3 regions of the Ensifer sp. ZNC0028 genome follow, and region 2 is predicted to be linked to each of the others. Evidence: riboswitches for the same ligand, from Rfam matches in the RefSeq annotation. Region 2 holds a riboswitch; each other region holds the start of a gene.

Region 1 (6,869 bases), on a different contig from region 2:
CAATTTCAATCCGGACGGAACACTCGGCGCGCCGAAACTCGCGCAGAGCGACAACGACATCATGAGCACGGCGCGGGACTACATCATCGCCAAGTCCCGCTTCGGGACCGAAGACGAGAAGAAGGTCGCCAAGCAAAAGGCCCAGGACGAAGCCAAATACTACACCGCCGAGATCGCGAAGATCGAAACGCTGGATGACTTCCTGAAGAACCGGCGACTGGTCGATCTGGTCCTTGTCGGCTCCGGTATCGATCCCGAGACGGTCAAGAGCGATTATCTCAGGGAGATGTTCACGTCGGATCTCGAAGATCCGAAGAGTTTCATCAACACCGACCCGAACGGGCTGAAATACCGCGAGATCGTCTCGTCCTTCAACTTCGACAAGGACGGCAAGATCGTCAGGGGCGAGGCAGGCCAGATCCAGACCCGTCGAGGTCTCATCACCACGGTCGATCTCTTCCTCAACCAGTCGCTCGAAGAACGGGAAGGCGCCGACAACGGCGGCATTCGTCTTGCGCTCTACTTCAAGCGCAAGGCCCCGGAGATCAATACGGCATACGACATCCTGGCCGACCGCGCCCTGTTCGAGGTGATCAAGACCGCCTACAGCATGCCGGAGGGCTTGCAGAACGCCAAGATCGAAGCCCAGGCGGCCTATATCGAGCGCACGATCAACCTCAAGGAATTGCAGGAGCCCGGGAAGATCGACAAGCTGCTGCAGCGCTTCACTGCACTCTATGACGTCGAAAACAACCAGGACGTTTCGCCTGGTCTCGCGATCCTGACCGGCGGCGGGGGCGGCAGCGTCAGTGCCGAAACGCTGATGACGCTCTCGCAGCTACGCGCAGGCGGCCGCTGACGTCAGCCGCCTGATGGCCGAGCTTGAGCGCGGCGGCTGCTTCGCAGCCCGCCGCGCAAGACGGGCCGTCGTCATCGGTCGGCGCGCAACACCTTGTCGGGGTTCATGATACCAGCGGGATCGAAGGCGTGCTTGATGCGTTGCATCAGCTCGATTTCGATCGGCGCCCGGACCTCGGCGAGTTCGTCACGCTTCAGCTGGCCGATGCCGTGTTCGGCAGAGATCGAGCCGTTATACCCAAGCACGATGCCGTGGACGATGGCGTTGATTTCGCGCCAGCGGTCGAGGAAGGCCTGCTTGTCGGCACCGACAGGCTGCGAAATGTTGTAGTGGATGTTGCCGTCGCCCATGTGGCCGAAGGAGCAGATGCGCGCGCCGGGGATCGCTTTCATGACGGCCGCATCCGCCTCCTTCATGAAGGCCGGAATGCTGGAGACGGGCACGGAGACATCGTGCTTGATCGAGCCGCCCTCGGGCTTCTGCGCCGGCGACATGCTCTCGCGCATGTGCCACAGCGCCTTGGCCTGTGTCTCGTTGGCGGCAATCACGGCATTCTCGACGAGGCCGGCCGCATATCCCTGCTCCAGCAGATCCTGCACCATCCGTTCCGCGCTATCGGCGCTATCGGACGTCGAGATATCGATCAGCGCGTACCAGGGATGGACCGTTTCCATCGGATCACGAACGCCCGAGATATGCTTGGTGGTGAATTCGACGCCGAGCCGCGGCATCAGCTCGAAGCCGGTCAAAGCCGGCCCGCAAAGGCTGGACGCCTTTTCGAACAAAGCGAGCGCTTGCTCGACGCTGCCAACCCCGGCAAAGGCGACCTGATGCCCGAGCGGCTTCGGAAAGAGCTTGAGCACGGCGCCGGTGATCACGCCGAGCGTACCTTCGGCACCGATGAAGAGATCGCGCAGGTCGTAGCCGGTATTGTCCTTCTTCAACCGGCGCAGCCCGTCCCAGATTTCGCCGGTCGGCAGCACCACCTCGAGGCCGAGGCAGAGCTGGCGCATGTTGCCATAGGCAAGCACGGCGGTGCCGCCGGCATTGGTGGAGAGGTTGCCGCCGATGCGGGCCGAACCTTCCGAGCCCAGCGACAGCGGGAACAGGCGATTGTGCTCGTCCGCCGCCTTCTGGATGTCGGCAAGGATACAGCCGGCATCGGCGACGATGACATTGCCGACCGGATCGATGTCGCGAATGCGGTTCAGCCGTTCCAGCGAAAGAACGATGTCCGCCTTGCCCTCCCGCGGGATCTGCCCGGCGACGTGGCCGGTGTTGCCGCCCTGCGGCACGATCGCCGTGCGGGTGGCGCTCGCAAGCATCATGATGCGCGAGACCTCGTCGACGGAGCCCGGACGCAGCACCATCGGCGTCGTGCCACGGTAAAGTCCGCGCGATTCGACGAGATAACGCGCCTTGTCCGGTTCGGCCCTCAGCACGTTGGCGCTGCCGACGATGTCGGCGAAGGAGGCGATGAGTTCGGGAGAGGGAAGGGTGGTCATGGGCCTCACTTCGCGTTGCGCCTGTGCGCTATCGGATCGGTCGATCTGAGGATGTGATCCTCGGTTCCTGGTTGGCGGCGATCATAACCGCAATTGGTGCCGTTCGGTGAGAGTGGGTGCGCGGAAGATGCCGCACACTATTTTAGCCTCGTGGTGCGGCTGCCCGCTGCAACCGATCGATGATGGCTTCCCCCAGCCCGTCCGAAGGGATCGGCCCGAAGGCGATGGTCTCTGCGCCGCTGGCATCCGCCCGCTTCATGTAGTCGAAGAGATTGGCGGCGGCTTCGCGCAGATTGCCGGTCGGGCTGAGGTCGAGAACGACGGCCGCTCGTTCCTCGCCGGCGATCCGATTGCCGCCGAAACGGATCAAGGCTTCGCCGGCATGCACCTCGGCGGCATCGAGCCGGACGGCAGCGCCGGGCGCATAGTGCGAGGCGAGCATGCCCGGCGCCTCGATCGTCGCTCCTGCCGTCTCCGGCCGGATCACCGGACGGTCGAGCAGGCGTTCGATCTCGGCGGCATCGAGGCCGCCCGGCCGAAGCAGCCGGATCTCGTCGCCATCGACCTTGATGATTGTCGACTCAAGGCCGATCTGGGCCTGGCCGGCGTCGAGGATCAGCTTCAGTTTTCCACCGAGATCGGCCTCCACATGGGCCGCACTGGTCGGGCTGATCTTGCCTGAAGTATTGGCGCTCGGTGCAGCCAATGGCCGTCCGAAGCGGGCGATGACCCGGCGGGAGAAACCGTCGGGCATGCGGATGCCGAGCGTGTCGAGGCCGGCGGACGCCAGCGCATGAACCGTGCTGTCGGCGCGCTGCCGAAGGATCAGCGTCAGCGGGCCGGGCCAGAAGGCTTCGGCCAGCTGCCGGGAAACCGGATCGAAGTGCACATGGGCTTCGGCCATCGCCACGTCGGAGACATGCGAGATCAGCGGATTGAAGCGCGGGCGCCCCTTCATCTCGTAGATGCGGCTGATCGCATCAGGGTTGGTGGCGTCGGCGGCAAGGCCGTAGACGGTCTCGGTCGGAATGGCGACCGGTTCGCCTTCGGCAAGAACGGCGCAGGCGCGCGCGATCGCGCGGTCCGGTTCCCTATCCGTATCGATGATCTCAGCCATGCCGTTTCCTTTCCGACGCTTCCATAACGGACGCACCGGAAAAACAGAACGATTTTCTTTGAAGCAACCGGCTCGGCTCAGAGGCTGCGGATGATGCGGCGCAACGCGTCGTCCTTTGCACCGAGCATCAGCACGTTTTTCAGCGCGACCTTGGGATCGTCGGTGCGAAACAGCAGACCGTTGTCACGAAAATTGCGGTTGATGACCATTTGGCCGGCTTCCGCGCCCGGTTCGATGGCGACGGCGAAATACATGCGCGAATAGCCGGGCTGGATGCCTTCGAAAAAATGCGTCTCATGGCCGAGGTCGCAGTAGAAGTTGGCGAAGTAGAAGGACCAGGTGATGTCCTTGGAGGGCGTGACCGGCGTGCGCGCCGCCGTCACGTGACAGTAGCCGAGATGCGGCCGGCCGACGAGCGTGCGGTGGAAGATCATCTTCGGGAACTGGATCGAGGTGTGAAAGCCGTTGATCCGCTTATGGGTCGTGTCGCCGGCGGTGTTGAGCTTCTTGCCCGTCCTGTCCGCAACTTCCTCATAGCTCAGGTAGCGCCGTTCGCTCGGCACCCATTGCCTGCGATTGATCCGGCCCGTGCGCAGGAATTCGGTATGAACCGCCGTCTTCGGCGGGATTGTCGGCGGCGCCTCGGCTGCCGCGTCGTAGTATCTCAACTTTGCCATGATCGTCAGCGCGCCATCTGCCTGCCTGCAGGACCTCTCTCGTCCGCCGGCTAGGCTAGCGGCTCATGGTTAATGAATGATTGCCTGCTGGCTGCATCATGAGCGTTCCCTATCTGACGGGATGTCGCAAACGGGCGAACCTTTCCCGCGTCTGCGCCGCCCGCGCCGCAAAAGGCGGCAAATGCCCAAGATGTGGGCTATCTATATGTTTGTAGTGTAAAAAATCTAAGACAGGCGCCGTTGATGGCGGTTTTTCCCGTGTCGTCATTCTGGAATTGGATGTCGCTATCCGGCAGCTGCCAGGGCGGTTTCCGCGATTACATATCCTTACTCAAGGTGCCGTCTTCGAAGAGAAGGCGGAGAATTGGGAAGCCGGTCAAATCCCGGCGCTGCCCCCGCAACGGTGGTGGAGCGAAAGCCTCGGCAAAGGCCACTGGACGGTTCGTCCGGGAAGGCGCCGGGCTGGTCCGAAGGGACGGCTCCTGAGCCCGGAAACCAGCCTTGACGGACATAACCGTAACGGGTTGCGGCGGGCAGCCGGATCGGAGCCGACAACGCATGGGCGTGCGCCCGTGCGGGTTCCTGTCCTGCCTCTCCAAGACATGGCGCATGAGGACAGGACATGGAAACCAGAAACGATATGCTTCGAAAGCTGAAGGGCCGGCGCGACGGCTACAGCCTCGATCGGGCCTTCTACATCGATCCCGACTACTATCGGCAGGATCTGGAAAACATCTGGTACAAGGATTGGCTGTTCATCGGCCATGACTGCGAGATCCCGCGGGCCGGCAATTATTTCACCGTCCAGGTCGGCGACTACCCCGTTGTCATCACCCGCGATCGCCAGGGCACGATCCGCGCTTTGCACAACTCCTGCCGCCATCGCGGCTCGCGCGTCTGCACGCAACAGAAGGGCTCGTCGGCCAAGCTCGTCTGTCCTTATCACCAGTGGACCTACGAACTCGACGGCTCGCTGCTCTTCGCCCGGCAGATGGGCGAGGATTTCGACAAGGCAGCCCACAGCCTGAAGCCGATCCATTGCGAAACGGTCGGCGGCTACATCTTCATCAACCTGTCGGAAAAGCCGATGGATTTCACGGCGTTCCGCGAGATGGCCTTGCCCTATCTCGCGCCGCACCAGCTCGGCGAAACCAAGGTCGCGTTCGAAAGCACCATCGTCGAGAAGGGCAACTGGAAGCTCGTCTGGGAAAACAACCGCGAATGCTACCATTGCGCCGCCAATCACCCGGAACTCTGCCGCACCTATCCGGAAGCCCCGACCGCGACCGGAGTGCAGGGCGCCAAGGATGATCCCGTGATCGCCGAACATTGGGCGAAATGCGAGGCCGAAGGCTTGCCGAGCGAATTCAGGATGTCGCCGACCGGCCAGTTCCGCGCCGCCCGCATGCCGCTCGTCGACAATGCCGAAAGCTACACCATGTCGGGCGCCCGCGCCGTCAGGCGGGCCCTGTCGGCCGATGTTTCCCAGAGCCAGATCGGCACGCTTCTGATGTTCCACTACCCGACCACCTGGAACCATGTGCTCGCCGACCACGCCATCACCTTCCGTGTGCTGCCGCTCGGGCCTGAACTTACCCAGGTGACGACGAAGTGGCTGGTCAACAAGGATGCGGTCGAAGGCATCGACTACAATCTCGAGGAACTGACGCATGTCTGGACCGAGACCAACGATCAGGATCGCCAGATCGTCGAGGAGAATGCCTTCGGCATCCGCTCGCCGGCCTATGAGCCCGGTCCTTATTCGCCCGAGCACGAAGGCGGCGTGATGCAGTTCGTCGAGTGGTACTGCAAGTTCATGGAGCAGCGCCTTGCCGGCGACGCGGCTCCGCTTTCAAGGGTCGCCTGACATGCAGATGGCCTCTTCGTTTCACCATTTCGACGCGCTGCATGTCTGGATCGACCGGCAGCAGATGCTCGAATGCACATCGGCTGTCGTCGAGACCGCCGATGTCATGACCTTCACTTTCCGGGCGGAAAAGCCGGCCTGGTTCCGTTATCTGCCCGGGCAGTTCGTGACGCTCGAACTGCCCGTCGCCGACGAACCCGTCATGCGCACCTACACCCTGTCGTCGACGCCGTCGCGACCGCTGTCGATCGCCGTGACCGTCAAGGCGCAGGCCGACAGCATCGGCACCCGCTGGATGTTCGACCACCTGAAGCCGGGCATGAAGCTCCGGGCCTTCGGTCCGCTCGGCGATTTCAGCTTCGTGCGCCATCCCGGCGACAAGTACCTGTTCATCTCGGCCGGCTCAGGCATCACGCCGATGATGTCGATGACCCGCTGGATGGCCGATTGCGTCCCGGAAACGGATGTGACCTTCATCTCCTGTGCGCGTCGGCCGGACGATCTGCTGTTCCGTTCGGAACTCGAAGTCCTGGCCACGCAGATGTCCGGACTGAACCTCGGCTTCATCGTCGAGGGGCATGAGGCGCGCCACGGCTGGCACGGATTGCGCGGCCGTATCGACGGCGCCAAGCTGCCGCTGCTTGCGCCCGATTTCATGGACCGCACCGTCTTTTGCTGCGGCCCCGAGCCTTTCATGCGCGGCGTGCGCGAGATGCTGAAATCGGCCGGTTTCGACATGGGCCGCTATCACGAGGAGAGCTTCCAGCCGGCGGCGGCACCCGCCGCGGAAGAGATCGCCGTGCGCGCCGGTGCCGGAGACGAGGGCGAGGCCCAAGTGGCCAAG
Region 2 (6,869 bases):
GTTCTATATGCTGAAGGCGGGGGGTGCAGAGGTCTTTTCTTTTTCGGTGTGGATAACGGGGAGTAAATGGCGGCGCGCAATCAATCCTGTGGATCGAGGGCGCCATGAGCGGCGCCCCCGGCTTGCTCAGGCGGCGAAGGCCGCAACCGGGCGGTTGCGGCTGTCGACGGCCACCATCACGAAAGTCCCGGTGACGGTCAGCACGCGCACGCCGCTGAGCAGTTCTTCCGACCAGAGCTCGACCTCTATCGTTGTGGAACTGCGTCCGGTCCGGGTGACGCGCGCCAGCGTGTCGACGATCGTTCCGGCGGCGACACGCCGCTTGAAATCGCTACTGCAGGAGGCGAGCACCATCGCTTTGCCGGTCAGTCGGGTCGCGGCGACGAAGGCCGCCTTCGTCATCTGGGCGAGTGCATCGCCGCCGAAGAGCGCGCCGGCGCTGTTGGTCTGGCCCGGAAAAACGATGTCGGTCATGCCGACGAAATCCGCCGCGGGCACCACCGCCTCGGGCACCACCGGCGCGGGCTCGGCGAGCGGCGGAAGGCGCCAGTCGGCACCTTTGTCCTGCGGCATCCCAACCATGGTGAACCGTCCGCGTGAGCAAAGATCGCGGCCGCCGGTCGCAAGGTTTTCGGCCACCATCTCGACGTCGACGACCATCGAGCGTCGCCCGACGCGCACCGGGCGGCCAGAGAAACTGACGATCTGGCCGATGCGGGCGGGTGCGCGAAAATCGATCCGGTCGCAGGAGGCGGTGACGAAGGGTATGCGGCCGTGGCGGGTGGCAACGATGAAGGCGATCCTGTCCATCAGCGCCAATGCGGCACCCCCAAAGAGGGTGCCGTGATGATTGGTGTCGCCGGGAAAGACGATATCGACGAGGGTCTGTGGCGCCGGGGTTTCCCCCGACGCCGCTTCCGTGTGGCCCGTCATGCGCGAAGCGCCTTGTAGGGATCATCCGCGAAGGCCTGGCGCAGGGCGCGCGCCGCCGCCACCATGTTGACAAGTGCTGGCCGGGTTTCCTCCCAGCGCCGGGTCTTCAGCCCGCAATCCGGGTTGACCCAGATCTGCGCCGGCGTCAGCCCCTCGGTCGCGCGCTCGATGAGGTGCACCATTTCATCCACCGCCGGTACGCGCGGCGAATGGATATCGTAGACGCCCGGGCCGATCTCGTTCGGATAGGCCCTTCCGGTGAACGCGCCGAGCAGTTCCATCTTCGATCGCGACGTCTCGATCGAAATCACGTCGGCATCCATCGCCGCGATCGCCGGCATGATGTCGTTGAACTCCGAATAGCACATGTGGGTGTGGATCTGGGTGGCGTCGCCGACGCCGGCGGCGCTGAGGCGGAAGCACTCCACCGCCCAGTCGAGATAGGCCTTGCGGTCGGCGGCCCTGAGCGGCAGGCCCTCGCGCAGCGCCGGCTCGTCGATCTGGATGATGGCGATGCCCGATGCCTCGAGGTCCCTGACTTCGTCGCTGAGCGCCAGCGCGATCTGCCGGCACACCACCGACCGCGGCAGGTCGTCGCGCACGAAGGACCATTGCAGCATGGTGACCGGACCCGTCAGCATGCCCTTGACCGGTCGATCGGTCAGTGACTGCGCAAAGGCCGCCCATTCGACCGTCATCGGGTTTGGCCGGGAAACGTCGCCGAAGATGATCGGCGGGCGCACGTAGCGCGAACCGTAGCTCTGTACCCAGCCACTTCGGGTAAAGGCGTAGCCCGACAGCTGCTCGCCGAAATACTGCACCATGTCGTTACGCTCGAACTCGCCGTGTACCAGCACGTCGATGCCGATCTCTTCCTGCCAGCGCACCGCCTGCTCGGTCTCCCGGCGCAGATAGGCGGTGTAGTCGACATAGCTGAGTTCGCCCTTGGCATGCAGGGAACGGGCCTGCCGTACCTCCGGCGTCTGCGGGAAGGAGCCGATCGTCGTCGTCGGAAAAAGCGGCAACGGCAGCGCGTCCGCCTGGAGCGCGCGACGGGCTGGGAAGGGAGACCGGCGCTCGCTGTCGGCTGCCGTCAGCGCCTTCAGTCGCCCGGCAACAAGTGGATCATGGATCCTGAGCGACGTCAGACGCGCCTTGGCCGCTTCGCTCGAGGCGGCAAAGACCCTTTCCGGGCTGGCAAGCCCCGGCTCGAAGGCACGGGCGAGAAGGCTTAATTCATCGAGCTTCTGCACGGCGAAAGCGAGCCACGAGGCAAGCTCCAGGTCGAGCGCCCGTTCCATGTCGAGGTCGACGGGCACATGCAGGAGCGAGCACGAGGGCGCAAGCTCGATCCGGTCGCAGCCATGGGCAGAGACCAGCGGCTGCAGGCGGCTGAACAGGCCGGCAAGATCCGTCCTCCAGACGTTGCGGCCGTCGATGACGCCGAGCGACAGCACCCGGTCAGCCGGAGCGGATTGGATGAGGACCTCGATCTGCTGCGGCGCGCGCACGAGATCGACATGCAGGCCCGCGATCGGCAGCGCAAGGGCGCTCACCATATTGTCGCCGATCGCGCCGAAATAGGTCGCAAGCATGATCCGAAGCCCGGGAACTTTCGCCCGGAACGTATGATAGGCAAGGTCCAGGGCCTGCCTTTCCCGGTCGGTAAGATCGAGCACCAGACTAGGCTCGTCGATCTGAACCCAGTCGGCGCCGGCATCGGCAAGTTCGGTGAGCAGCTCGACGTAAACGGGAAGCAGGCGCTCGATCAGGTCGAGGGGATCGAAATCTCCGCCCTTCGCCTTGCCGAGCTTGAGGAAGGTCACCGGGCCAAGTAGGACCGGGCGGGTTCGATAGCCCAGGGCTTCAGCTTCGAGAAAGGCTTCGAGCGGCCGGTTATGCGTCAGCGCAAAACGTTGATCCGCTTCGAATTCGGGCACCATGTAATGGTAGTTGGTATCGAACCACTTGGTCATCTCGAGTGCGGCGTTGCCGCCGTCACCCGCATGCGTGCAACCGGAAGCACAGGGCGAACCCGTCGAGCCGCGCGCCATGGCAAAGTAAGTGTCGAGATCGACGGGACCGCCCTTCCAGCCATAGGCGGCCGGGACCGCACCGACGAGCACGGCAGTATCGAGCACGTGGTCGTAGAACGAGAAATCGTTCGAAGGGAGGATATCGATGCCGCGCGCCTTTTGCGCCGCCCAGTTTTCGGCCCGAAGCCGGCGGCCGACGTCGAAAAGGTCGTCACGGCTGATCTTGCCGGACCAGTAGCGTTCAAGCGCGAGTTTCAGTTCGCGGTGGCGGCCGATGCGCGGGAAGCCGAGATTGGCAGTCTTGATGGTCATTTCCTTACCCCGAAGGTTGAAGGGCAAGGTTTGAATGCGACGCATCCGCGACGCGAGAAGGGTCCCGCGTCGTCAACGCGCCTCATCGGACACCCCGCCCGTGGACGTTGTTCATCGCGGCAGGTCTCCTGGCTTGCGGGTCAACGCGGACCGTTCCGTCTTCCCGAGGCGTCTTCCTCAGTGACATCATCGAACGGCCGCTCTCCGCCTACAGTTGCGGGGGCAGCTCCGGCCTTAGCGCTTGTCAGCGCCGCACCGAATTCCCTCTTAGCTCCGCCCCGCCGGATGGCGAGGCGCAGAACCACGATGCCGGGACAATGCTCTGCAATCGCTTTCTCGTCAATCGCATAAAGAAATGCTTATGTCTTTATTTTCTCCAGCCAGGGCGCGGGGCGAGACGCGGGCAATGCGCGGCCCTTCGCTGCAAACTGTTTTCGCTGCGGGTTGCACCGGCACGGGATCGGGATCGGGCTCCTCCGGCCAGTGCCACGGATCCGCTGTGTCGCCGACGCGCGCACGGATATGTTCCTGGTCCCGCGTCAGGCCGATATCCCGGAGCTGGAACTCGTTGAACGCGTCGATGGCGACCGGAGCACTGAGGGTCCTGTCGGCCCAATTCAGGACATGGTAAATCATTGATCGCACTGCGCTAAGCATTGCTATCCTCACTTCTCTACAAGGCGTGTGTTCGCGAAAAAAGTGAGGTTTTTTGCCGTTTCGCGCAAAGCGATTTCTCGCATGCTGGCATAAAGAATGCTTATCTCAGCGTCATGAGCAAGATTCCCCCTATGAGTGCAGTGCGCGCCTTCGAGGCCGCCGCCAGGCACCTGAGTTTCACCCGCGCCGCCGAAGAGCTCGGCATGACGCAGGCGGCCGTCAGCTACCAGATCCGGTTGTTGGAGGACCGCATTGGCGCGCCGCTCTTTGTCCGCCTTCCGCGCGAGGTGCGGCTGACCGGTGCCGGGCGGCAGCTGGCGCCAAAGGTAACCGAAGCGATCGATCTTTTGGGGGCGGCCTTCTCGGAGATTGCCGACAAGACCGAACATCACCTGCACATCTCGGTGCTGCCGACCGTCGTTTCGAGCTGGCTCGGCCAGCGGCTCGCCACCTTCCAGACCGCGCATCCGAACATCAGCATCAGGGTGCACATGTCGACCGAACTCATCGATTTCAAGCGTGATGCCATCGATCTCGCGGTGCGCAGCGGCGCCGGCGACTGGCCGGGTAACGATGTCTTTCCCTTGTTTCCGCTCGATTACGTGCCGGTCTGTACGCCGTCCTTCCTGGAGAAACATCAACTCAAGGAGCCCGCCGACGTCTTGAGGATCCGGCGTTTCGGCAACGCCAACTGGTGGCGACGCTGGATGATCGAAACCGGCGTCGAGCCGCCGGCGAGCAACGGTACCGAGCTGATCTTCGACGTCCAGGCGATGGATGTCGCCACCATCCTGGCGGATCACGGCATGGCGATTGCCGTCTCGACCTTCCTGATGGATGAACTGAAGAGCGGCAGGTTGATCCGGCCGTTCGAGCATGTGGTGCGCGACGGCCGCGCCTATTGGCTGGTCTATCCGCAAAGCACCAGGCGGCAGAAGAAGATCCAGGCCTTTCGCGACTGGGTCGTCGCCGAAGCAGACGCGTCGAATGCGATGCTTGCGACCGTTATGGAGCAATCCTGTCCGGCATCTATTCGGGGCGAGCTCGGTGCAAAGTGGTGAGTCTGGGGAAAGAAGACGCAGACACATCCGGTGCGCGCGTGCCGGTTCGCGCCGGCCGGGCTTCGGAAAATGACGCTTTCATGGAGAAACTGAAAATCAGCTGAGAACGGCTGTTACCAAACTGACATGGCGGCTCCCTAAAGACTGCGGCCAACCGCAGAGAAGGGGAGAGACAGCCCTCCGACGCGGATACCGCAAGCCATCGTCGGAGGCCCGTTTCCATGAAAATCGTCCAGATCAGCGACACCCATCTCAGCCCCGCCAAAAGCCATTTCAACGGCAATTGGGAACCGGTTCGCGCCTGGATCGAGGCGGTAAAACCCGATCTCGTCATCCACACGGGCGATGTCACCATCGATGGTGCCGACCACGAGGACGATATCTCCTTCTCGCTCGATCTGATCGGCCAGCTCTCGATGCCGGTCGCGATCGTTCCCGGCAATCACGATGTCGGCCATCTGCCGGGCTCGCACCAGCCTGTAGACCCCGTCCGGCTTGCCCGCTGGCGCCGTCTCGCCGGTCCGGACTACTGGGGCCGCGACCATGGCGACTGGCGGCTGCTCGGCCTCAACAGCCTGCTGATCGGCTTCGAGGACGAGGAAGAAGACAGGCAATTTGCCTGGCTGGAGGAACAACTGCTTGGTCGCGACGGCCGCCGGGTGGCGGTGTTCGCCCACAAGCCGCTCTTCGTCGACGCCCCGGCCGAAGGCGACACCGGCTACTGGGGCATCCGTCCCCGCCAGCGCCAGCGGCTCTTTGATCTTTTCGCCGAAGCCGAGGTGGCGTTGCATGCCAGCGGTCACCTGCACTGGGCCTGGACCGGCGAACATGCAGGGACGTCGCTCGTCTGGGCGCCGCCGACCTCCTTTATCATCGACACGCTGGAACGGCCGATGCCGGGCGAGCGGCTGGTCGGTGCCGTCGTGCACGCGTTCACCGATGCCGGCGTGACCAGCGAAATCGTCGCGGTGCCGGGTCTGACGAGCCACGTGCTCGACCCGATCGTCGAGGACGTCTATCCGCTCGCCGCCAAGAAGAAGGTTCGCGTGGAGGCAGCGCAATGAGCGTGCTTTCGCTGGATGGCATCACCAAGTCCTATGGCGGCAACGCCATCCTGAAGGGCGTCAGCCTGGAGGCGGAAGCCGGCGAGTTCATTGCGCTCGTCGGCCCTTCCGGCTGCGGCAAGAGCACGCTTCTGCGCATCGTCGCCGGCCTTGATCACGGCAATGCCGGCGAGATCGTCATCGGCGGCCGCAGTGTCGCGCGCATGGCGGCGGCCGATCGCAACGTGGCGATGGTGTTCCAGTCCTACGCGCTCTATCCGCACCTGACGGCAGGTCAAAACATTGCCGTGCCGCTCGCCATGCGGCGCCTGACGGCGATGCAGCGCCTGCCCATGGTCGGCAATCTTCTGCCGGGGCAGAAGCAGATCCGCAGCGATATCCAGCGCCAGGTCAAGGAGATGGCCGGAGCGCTGAAGATTGATCATCTGCTCGACCGCAAGCCCGGGCAGATGTCCGGCGGCCAGCGCCAGCGCGTGGCGCTTGCCCGCGCCATGGTGCGCCGTCCGGCCGTGTTCTTGATGGACGAGCCGCTCTCCAATCTCGACGCCAACCTGCGCGTCCATGCCCGCGGCGAAATCGTCGATCTGCACCGCCGCGCCGGCGTGCCGACACTCTATGTCACCCACGACCAGTCCGAAGCGCTGTCGATGGCCGACCGCGTCGCCGTCATGATCGGCGGCAATCTCTTGCAACTGGCGAGCCCGAAGGAGATCTACGACAACCCCTCCCATATCGAGGTTGCGCGCTTCCTTGGTCAGCCGAAGATCAACGTACTCGAAACCCGCACGGATACCGCAAGCATTGTG
Region 3 (6,869 bases), on a different contig from region 2:
CGAGCACGCCGGCGAGGTGCGCAATTACGGTCACGTGCTCGCCTGGGAGCCGCCTCGGCTGCTGGCCTACACCTGGAACGAAGAGACCGGCACGCCCTCGGAGGTCCATTTCGAACTCAGCCCCCGCGGCGACAAGGTGCTGCTCGTCGTCACCCACAAGCGCATCGCCGACCGCGCCATCATGACCAGCTTCTCCGCCGGCTGGCACGTGCATCTCGACATTCTGCGCGCGCTGCTGGAAGGCGAAAAGCCGGCGGCCTTCTGGAGCAAGTTTGCCGATCTTGAAGCGCAATACGACGCGCGTATTCCCAAGCCCTGACGGCGGGATGGGTTCAGAGGTCAGGACGCGCGCAGGCGCCGGCAAGGATCCACTTGCCGGCGCTTTTCGTCAGGCACGGGCGAAACCGAGAATGAAGAACGCCAGCGCGCCGATCGACGCGAAGCTGCGCACGTGGTTCCACCAGACCCAGTCGGTCAGATAGCGCTCACGCCAGAGATCGGTCGCCGCCTGGCCGGGCGCTGCGGCGGCGAGCGCATCGTTCATCGGCACGTTGAAGACGATGGTCACCAGCAGCACGCCGACGACATAGGCGACACCGCCGGCGGCAAGCCACCACCGGCCCTCGCCGCCCGAGAGGAAGGCGACGACGATGAGCGCCAGGGCGAGCAGCGCCGTGCCCATGAAGGCGCTGAGGAAGATCGGGTTCTGGATCACGACATTGATCGCATTCATCGCAGCGATCCCCTGCTCCGGCGGCAGCCGCGACAGGGCCTGCATGATGCAGACCGAGAAGATGAAGAACAGTCCGGCCATCAGGCCGGAGCCGATCGCGGCGGCAAACGCCAGAGCGGGGATCAGGGGGATCATGCGGCAAGACTCCATACACCGGTTGCTGCGGTTTCCCGAGCGTAGGCTGCAAAGTCACGCGGACGCCGCCCAAGCACATGCTCGACATCGGACGTCAGGTTTGAATTGCGCCCGTCGAGCACCGAGGTGAAGAGATAGCGGATGAGTTCGACATAGTCATCAGGCACGCCGTCGGCCTGCAAGTGCGCCGCGAAGTCGGCAATCGGGATGGCCTGATAGGAGATCGGGCGGTTGGCTGCCGCGGCAATTTCGGCCACGGCGTCGGCAAAGGTCATCAGCCGCGGGCCGGTCAGCGAATAGACCTTGCCGATATGGCGGTCGTCGAGAAGCGCTTCGACAGCGACGTCGGCAATGTCGTCGCAGCTGATGAAAGGCTCGGTCACCGTGTCCACGGGCAGGAAGACGGAACCGCTCAAGACACCCTCGGCGAGGAAGCCTTCGTCGAAATTCTCGAAGAACCAGCTGCCCCGGATGACCGTCCAGTCGGCGCCGGAGGCCTGCAACGCGCGCTCTGCCGCTTCCGCCTCGTCCTCGCCACGCCCCGACAGCAGCACCAGCCGCTTGACGCCGGCGCTGACCGCAAGGCTCGAGAACTTGGCGATCACCTCGACGGAGCCCGGCACCGCCAGATCCGGCTGGAAGCAGACATAGATGCGATCGACGTTTTCAAGGACCGGCGCCCAGGTCGTCTCTTCCGTCCAATCGAAGGAAGGCGACGCCGAACGGGCACCGATGCGCACCGCGACGCCCTGCTCCCGAAGGCGCTCGGCCACCCGCCGCCCCGTCTTGCCGGTACCGCCCAAAACCAGTGTGACTTTCTGAGACATCGTTTCCTCCTGAGGTTCCACCAACAAACATGAGTATCTCTCACATTTGCAAATGTGATAAATCCTCGTATTTTAGGAGTCAAGTCAAAATGTGAGCATTACTCATGATTCCAGATGCAAGCCCCGCCACGCTTCCCGCCGACGACGAGCCTGCGCTGCGCCGGACACCGAGCCAGAAGCGCAGTCGCGAGCGCGTCGAGCAGATCCTTGCCTGCGCGACGGCGCTCATCCAGGAAAAGGGCAGCGACGCCATGCGCATGAGCGAAGTCGCTGAAAAGGCTGGGATTTCAATCGGCTCTCTGTACCAGTACTTCCCCGACAAGGCCGCGATCGTGCGCACGCTTGCCGAGCGCTACAATGCGGTCTGCAACGAGTGCATCGCGGCCGAACTGGCCAAGGTGACCTCGATCGCCGAGTTGCGCGACGCCTTCTCGCTTTTGTTTGACATCTATTACGAGATGTTCCTCGCCGAGCCGGTCATGCGCGACATCTGGTCGGCGATGCAGGCCGACAAGGCGCTGCGCGAAATCGACCTTGCGCAAAGCCGCGCCGGCGGAAAGCTGCTTGCCGATGTGTGGGCCCGGCTTGTGCCGGCGACGCCGCGCGAGGAAATCGACAGCGCCGCCTTCCTGATCATGCACCTCGGCGACTGCACCATGCGGCTTGCGGTCTCGGTCGACCGGGCCGAGGGCGACCAGATCGTCGAGGCCTACAAGCGCATGACCATCAAGGATTTTGTCGCGGATGGACCGCGCCGCGGCGCAGGCTCAATTGACAACTCCATGACAGAATCCTAATCATCTGGGATCGATTGGTTCCCGGGACGCGAACGCGTTTCGGGAGTAAACGGGAACGTGACGGATGGACCCACTCTGGGCATTCAAATCACGGCCGACCCCGCGACTGTAGAGCGACGTCGATCTGCCATTCCGGAGCGATCCGGAAGAAGCCACTGGAAAGGCCGCGAGAGGGCGGCCGAACTGGGAAGGCGAGGCAGACCGGGGGCATCGAGCCCAACGCCGTGAGCCAGGAAACCTGCCACTCGATGCGGGCATAGGGCCCAACCGGGAATTTCCCGATGCCATCACGGAGGTTGTCATGGCTACGTCTACCATTTCGAGCACCCCGCTCTCCCTCAGCGATCGTCTGACCGCTGGCGTCATCGCGCTCTTCATCGGCGCATTCCTCGTCTTCGGCGCCGGCCTTGCCAATTCGGCCGTGCTGCACGACACGGCGCACGACACCCGCCACTCCTACGGCTTCCCCTGCCACTGACCGATGCCTCGGAACGTCAACAACGTTCCGCATCGAACAATCTGCGGACCTGAACGCATCCGGCCCGCGCCGGATGTCGGCTTGTGTGCATCCCGGTTTTTCCGGCGTGCGAAAGCCATCCGCAGCACAGGCAAAATGGGAAGACTCAAGGACCACGCCGCAGCGCGTGGCTTTTGTCGTTATCGAGGGATTTCAAGATGATTGTCAGAACGCTTCTGGCCGCGATCGTGGCTGGATTGATTGCCGGTGTCTTCATGACCGGCGCCCAGGAATTGCGCGTCACGCCGCTGATCCTGCATGCGGAAGAATTCGAAGGCGAGGCTCCGGCCCCCACCGAACAGCCCGCGGCCCAGCCGGGTGCGGCACAGCCCGCCGCGGAAAACCACGACCAGCATTCGTCGCTCAAGGCCGTGTCGCCGCTTAGCGCCTTGCTCGACGCATTGTCGCCGATCACGCCCGCCTATGCCCATGAGGGCGAGCACGAGGAAGGCGGCATCATGTTCGGCATGAGCCGCTTCTCCGGCACGCTGATCGCGAACCTCGTCACCGGTTCCGGCTTCGGCCTGCTGCTCGCCGGCGTCAGCCTGGTGATCGGCTATCCGATCACGCTTCGGAACGGCGCGCTCTGGGGCGCCTGCGGCTGGCTTGCCGTGCACATGCTGCCGGCGATCGGCCTGCCGCCGGAACTGCCTGGCTTTCCGGCCGCCGAACTCGGCGACCGCCAGACCTGGTGGCTCGCAACGGTGGCGCTTTCGGCCGTCGGCCTTTATCTCGTCGTCCTGCGCGAGGAGATCGTCTCCAAGGTCGCGGGCCTCGTGCTGATCGCAGCGCCCCATGTCTACGGTGCGCCGCAGCCGCTCGACATCACCAGCAACGTTCCGGCCGTGCTCGGCGCAGAGTTTGCGGTGGCCGCACTCGCCACTACGCTCGCCTTCTGGATCGTGCTCGGCGTCGTCTCCGGCTTCATCAACGAGCGCTTCGTCAAGGCACAGTGATCGGCGATCACGGATCGTCACCAAAGCGACGGCGGGGTTCAGGCCCCGCCGTTTTGCATGAGATGCGCCGCCAGCCGCGCACGGCGATCTTCCGGCTCCAGCAGGACGCAGGTGTCGCAGAAGCTACCGCCCTCCGTCTTGAAATAGAGACAGCAGCCGCAGCGGATCCGATACTGGCGCGAAATGTGTTCACCACTTGCCGGATGGACAGCCGAAATCTGCTCGTAGCAAAGCTCATCAGAATAAAACCGCGAGCCGGGCCGCTTGACGATCGCCAGCGCCTCGGCCATGCCGCGCGCCTCATCCCCGATCGCGCGGCCGATTTCGAGGAACGCGCCGGCAAGGGCATCCGCCGCGAGCCGCCACTGCGCCCCGCTCGAGAGCCCTGTCCGTGCCTTGAGAACTGCAATGACGGGCGCCAGATGAGCGATGAAGCCCTGTTCGAAAGCGCTGACGCCCTCCTCTCCACCCTTGCGCCCCATCGCCGGCGGCTGGAGGCGAAAATGATAGCGTTTGCCCGCGACTTCGGCACCACGGTGAAGCCGCGCCCAATCCTCGAAACGAATGCCGGCGACCTCCGGCTGCAGCCCGGCGCCGAGATGGAACGCGCCGAGGACCACGCTCAACTGACGGCTATAAAAGGCGATCAGATGCGCCGCGCGGATCCGGTCGGTCATCCCGACCCCGAAGAAATCCTGATAGGCGAGCCCCTCCTCAAGGCCAGCGCTGCCCGCAGCCCAGAAGTCGCCCGGCGCGCTGAATTCGCTGGCCGCCGGCCCGAGCGAGACGGCAGCCTCCGGAAACTGGGCACGCAGACGGTCAGCCACGGCCAGCGCCTGCAGCGCAAATGCCGCCGCGATCTCCGCTGTCGGCTGGTGGTCGTTCAAGCGCATGCCGTCTCCGTCGCCCATTCTCATCCTCAGGTGCCGGATGCGGGCGGATTACCCGCGTGCGACATCCCTCTCCTGCAGCCAGCCGCCGTCAAAGCCCGCCCTCTCAAGGCCGCGGCGGATCGCCGGTATGCTGCGCATCAGCGCCCAGACAAGGCCGCTTCGCCAGTTCTCGATCATCATGACAACGAGGCCCTGGTCAAGACCGACGACCCGCGCATCGATCCAGCCCTCCGGCCCGCCGCCATCAAGGCTTGGGTTGAAGCCGCCGGGAAAGCGCCCCTCGTTCAGAAGTTCCGGATAACTCTTCGCCATATGCACGAGGGAGGCCTGCGCCGCCTCCGGCTCGAACGGCAGGCAAGCAAGCGGCGCCCAGGGCACGAGCGTGCCATCATCAGGGCCGTAGGGCGCGCCGCGGTTCACATAGCCGAAAAGCCGCTGCTGGCGCCCATCGCGAAGCCGCAGCCGGCCGCGTGGCGCATGGCAGGCGCTGAGGCCCCACAGGTGCTCGCCATATCCGGCGAAGTGTCCGGGATTGGAGCGCGCATGGTCCCGCTGCAACTGGATGGCGCGCCGGGAATTTTCGAAATAGTCCGTTCCCCGCTCCCGCATCGGCCGGTCGGCCAGCCCACGCAGATCGAGCCAGGCCTGCGGGAAGAGATGGATGAAGAGCGGCGCTGCATGCAGGTGCGGCCGGCCCTCGACGGGGATCCAATCATGACCCTCGGCATAGGCCGCATAATGCTCCGGTTCGATCGCATGTTCGGGCGCGCCGAGTGCCAGCACATAGAGCAGCAGCGCTTCGCTATAGCCCCGCCAGCGATGTTTCAAAAACCGCCCCGGCGGCCGCCAGCCCATCGTCAGCGTATCGCCGCGATTGAGCGCCCAGCGCCAATCGACCCGAGCATAGAGCCGGTCGGCAAGCTCGCGGATCTCGCCTTCGACCGCGTCGTTCCGACAGAAATAGGCGGAAGCGGTCAGGACGCCGGCGATCAACAGCGCCGTATCGACCGTTGAAAGCTCGCTCTGCCAGGCGCGCTCGCCGGTCCGCATGTCGAGGAAGTGGTAGTAGAAGCCGCGATAGCCGGTCGCCTGCCGGTGGCGGGACTGCGGGCTTTGGGCAAGGAAGCGCAGGGTCGCCACCACGCGCCGCGCCGCATCGCCGCGCGAAAGCCAGCCGCGCTCGACGCCGACCGGATAGCAGGAAAGGCCGAAGCCGGTCGCGGCGATACTCGCTGGCGCGCCCGGCAACGCGGTGTCGGCGATCAGCCCAGTGACCGGATCGGAATGTTCGAGGAAATAGCCGAACGCCGCCTGCTGCAATCGATCGATCTGAAATCGCTCGGTATTTTCGCTTCGCTGCTGCATCCCGCCTTTCCCGGTCGGCATCCGGGCTCATGCATGACCCGGAAAAATCACTCTTTAGTGAAGGCCAACTACACCCAAACGGTCGCCGAAATCCAATCTTGTGTTACAGTCTTCTAATCTGACCGCGCGCAATGACTGGTTGAAGCGATGTTGAGCGTGTTGGCGTTACTCCTTTCATTGAGTGGTGGCCCGAGCCCATCGACCGCCGAGGCGGCGAATGTCGACGTCGAACTGATCCTGGCGGTCGACATGTCCGGCTCGATGGATCTCGACGAGGCCCGCATCCAGCGGGCCGGCTATGTCGAGGCGTTGCGGCACCGCGACTTTCTCGATGCCGTCGAAAGCGGTCAGCTCGGCCGCATCGCGATCGGTTATTTCGAATGGGCTGGAACGGTGAACGAATCCTCCGTCGTCGCCTGGCGGGTGATCGACACCGCCGCCGACGCGGATGCCTTCGCCAAGCTGATCGAGCAGCGCCCGGTCGGCACGCGGCGCGGCACCTCGATCTCCAACGCCATTACCTACGGCACCGCACTGATCGATTCCAACGCGTACAGCGGCGTGCGGCGGGTCATCGACATCTCCGGCGACGGGCCCAACAACATCGGCCCGCCGGTGCTTCCGGCCCGCGAGACCGCGATCGCGC

Evidence for each region. A riboswitch is a leader RNA that binds a small molecule or an ion and turns the genes downstream of it on or off. The one in region 2 is predicted to bind cobalamin.
Region 1: it holds a riboswitch for cobalamin, as region 2 does, so the genes downstream of both, L981_RS30920 (aromatic ring-hydroxylating dioxygenase subunit alpha) here and metE (5-methyltetrahydropteroyltriglutamate--homocysteine S-methyltransferase) in region 2, are expected to answer to the same signal.
Region 3: it holds a riboswitch for cobalamin, as region 2 does, so the genes downstream of both, L981_RS28560 (CbtB-domain containing protein) here and metE (5-methyltetrahydropteroyltriglutamate--homocysteine S-methyltransferase) in region 2, are expected to answer to the same signal.

Annotation. Positions count from the first base shown of each region.
Region 1 covers NZ_JTLA01000163.1:8,472-15,340, reverse strand. Annotated here, with positions in the region: gene L981_RS30940 (DUF1217 domain-containing protein) at 1-859, shown strand, start outside; gene L981_RS30935 (FAD-binding oxidoreductase) at 931-2,364, opposite strand; gene L981_RS30930 (L-threonylcarbamoyladenylate synthase) at 2,507-3,481, opposite strand; gene L981_RS30925 (DUF6656 family protein) at 3,559-4,158, opposite strand; cobalamin riboswitch at 4,476-4,677, shown strand; gene L981_RS30920 (aromatic ring-hydroxylating dioxygenase subunit alpha) at 4,781-6,025, shown strand; gene L981_RS30915 (hybrid-cluster NAD(P)-dependent oxidoreductase) at 6,027-6,869, shown strand, end outside.
Region 2 covers NZ_JTLA01000107.1:28,846-35,714, forward strand. Annotated here, with positions in the region: gene L981_RS24830 (acyl-CoA thioesterase) at 127-933, opposite strand; gene metE (5-methyltetrahydropteroyltriglutamate--homocysteine S-methyltransferase) at 930-3,281, opposite strand; cobalamin riboswitch at 3,382-3,602, opposite strand; gene L981_RS24840 (hypothetical protein) at 3,621-3,917, opposite strand; gene L981_RS24845 (LysR substrate-binding domain-containing protein) at 4,070-4,999, shown strand; gene L981_RS24850 (metallophosphoesterase) at 5,221-6,063, shown strand; gene L981_RS24855 (ABC transporter ATP-binding protein) at 6,060-6,869, shown strand, end outside.
Region 3 covers NZ_JTLA01000135.1:4,269-11,137, reverse strand. Annotated here, with positions in the region: gene L981_RS28580 (SRPBCC family protein) at 1-319, shown strand, start outside; gene L981_RS28575 (DUF1772 domain-containing protein) at 389-868, opposite strand; gene L981_RS28570 (NAD(P)H-binding protein) at 865-1,695, opposite strand; gene L981_RS28565 (TetR/AcrR family transcriptional regulator) at 1,800-2,492, shown strand; cobalamin riboswitch at 2,491-2,753, shown strand; gene L981_RS28560 (CbtB-domain containing protein) at 2,794-2,970, shown strand; gene L981_RS28555 (CbtA family protein) at 3,168-3,965, shown strand; gene L981_RS28550 (ferric iron reductase) at 4,004-4,858, opposite strand; gene L981_RS28545 (glucoamylase family protein) at 4,907-6,223, opposite strand; gene L981_RS28540 (DUF1194 domain-containing protein) at 6,371-6,869, shown strand, end outside.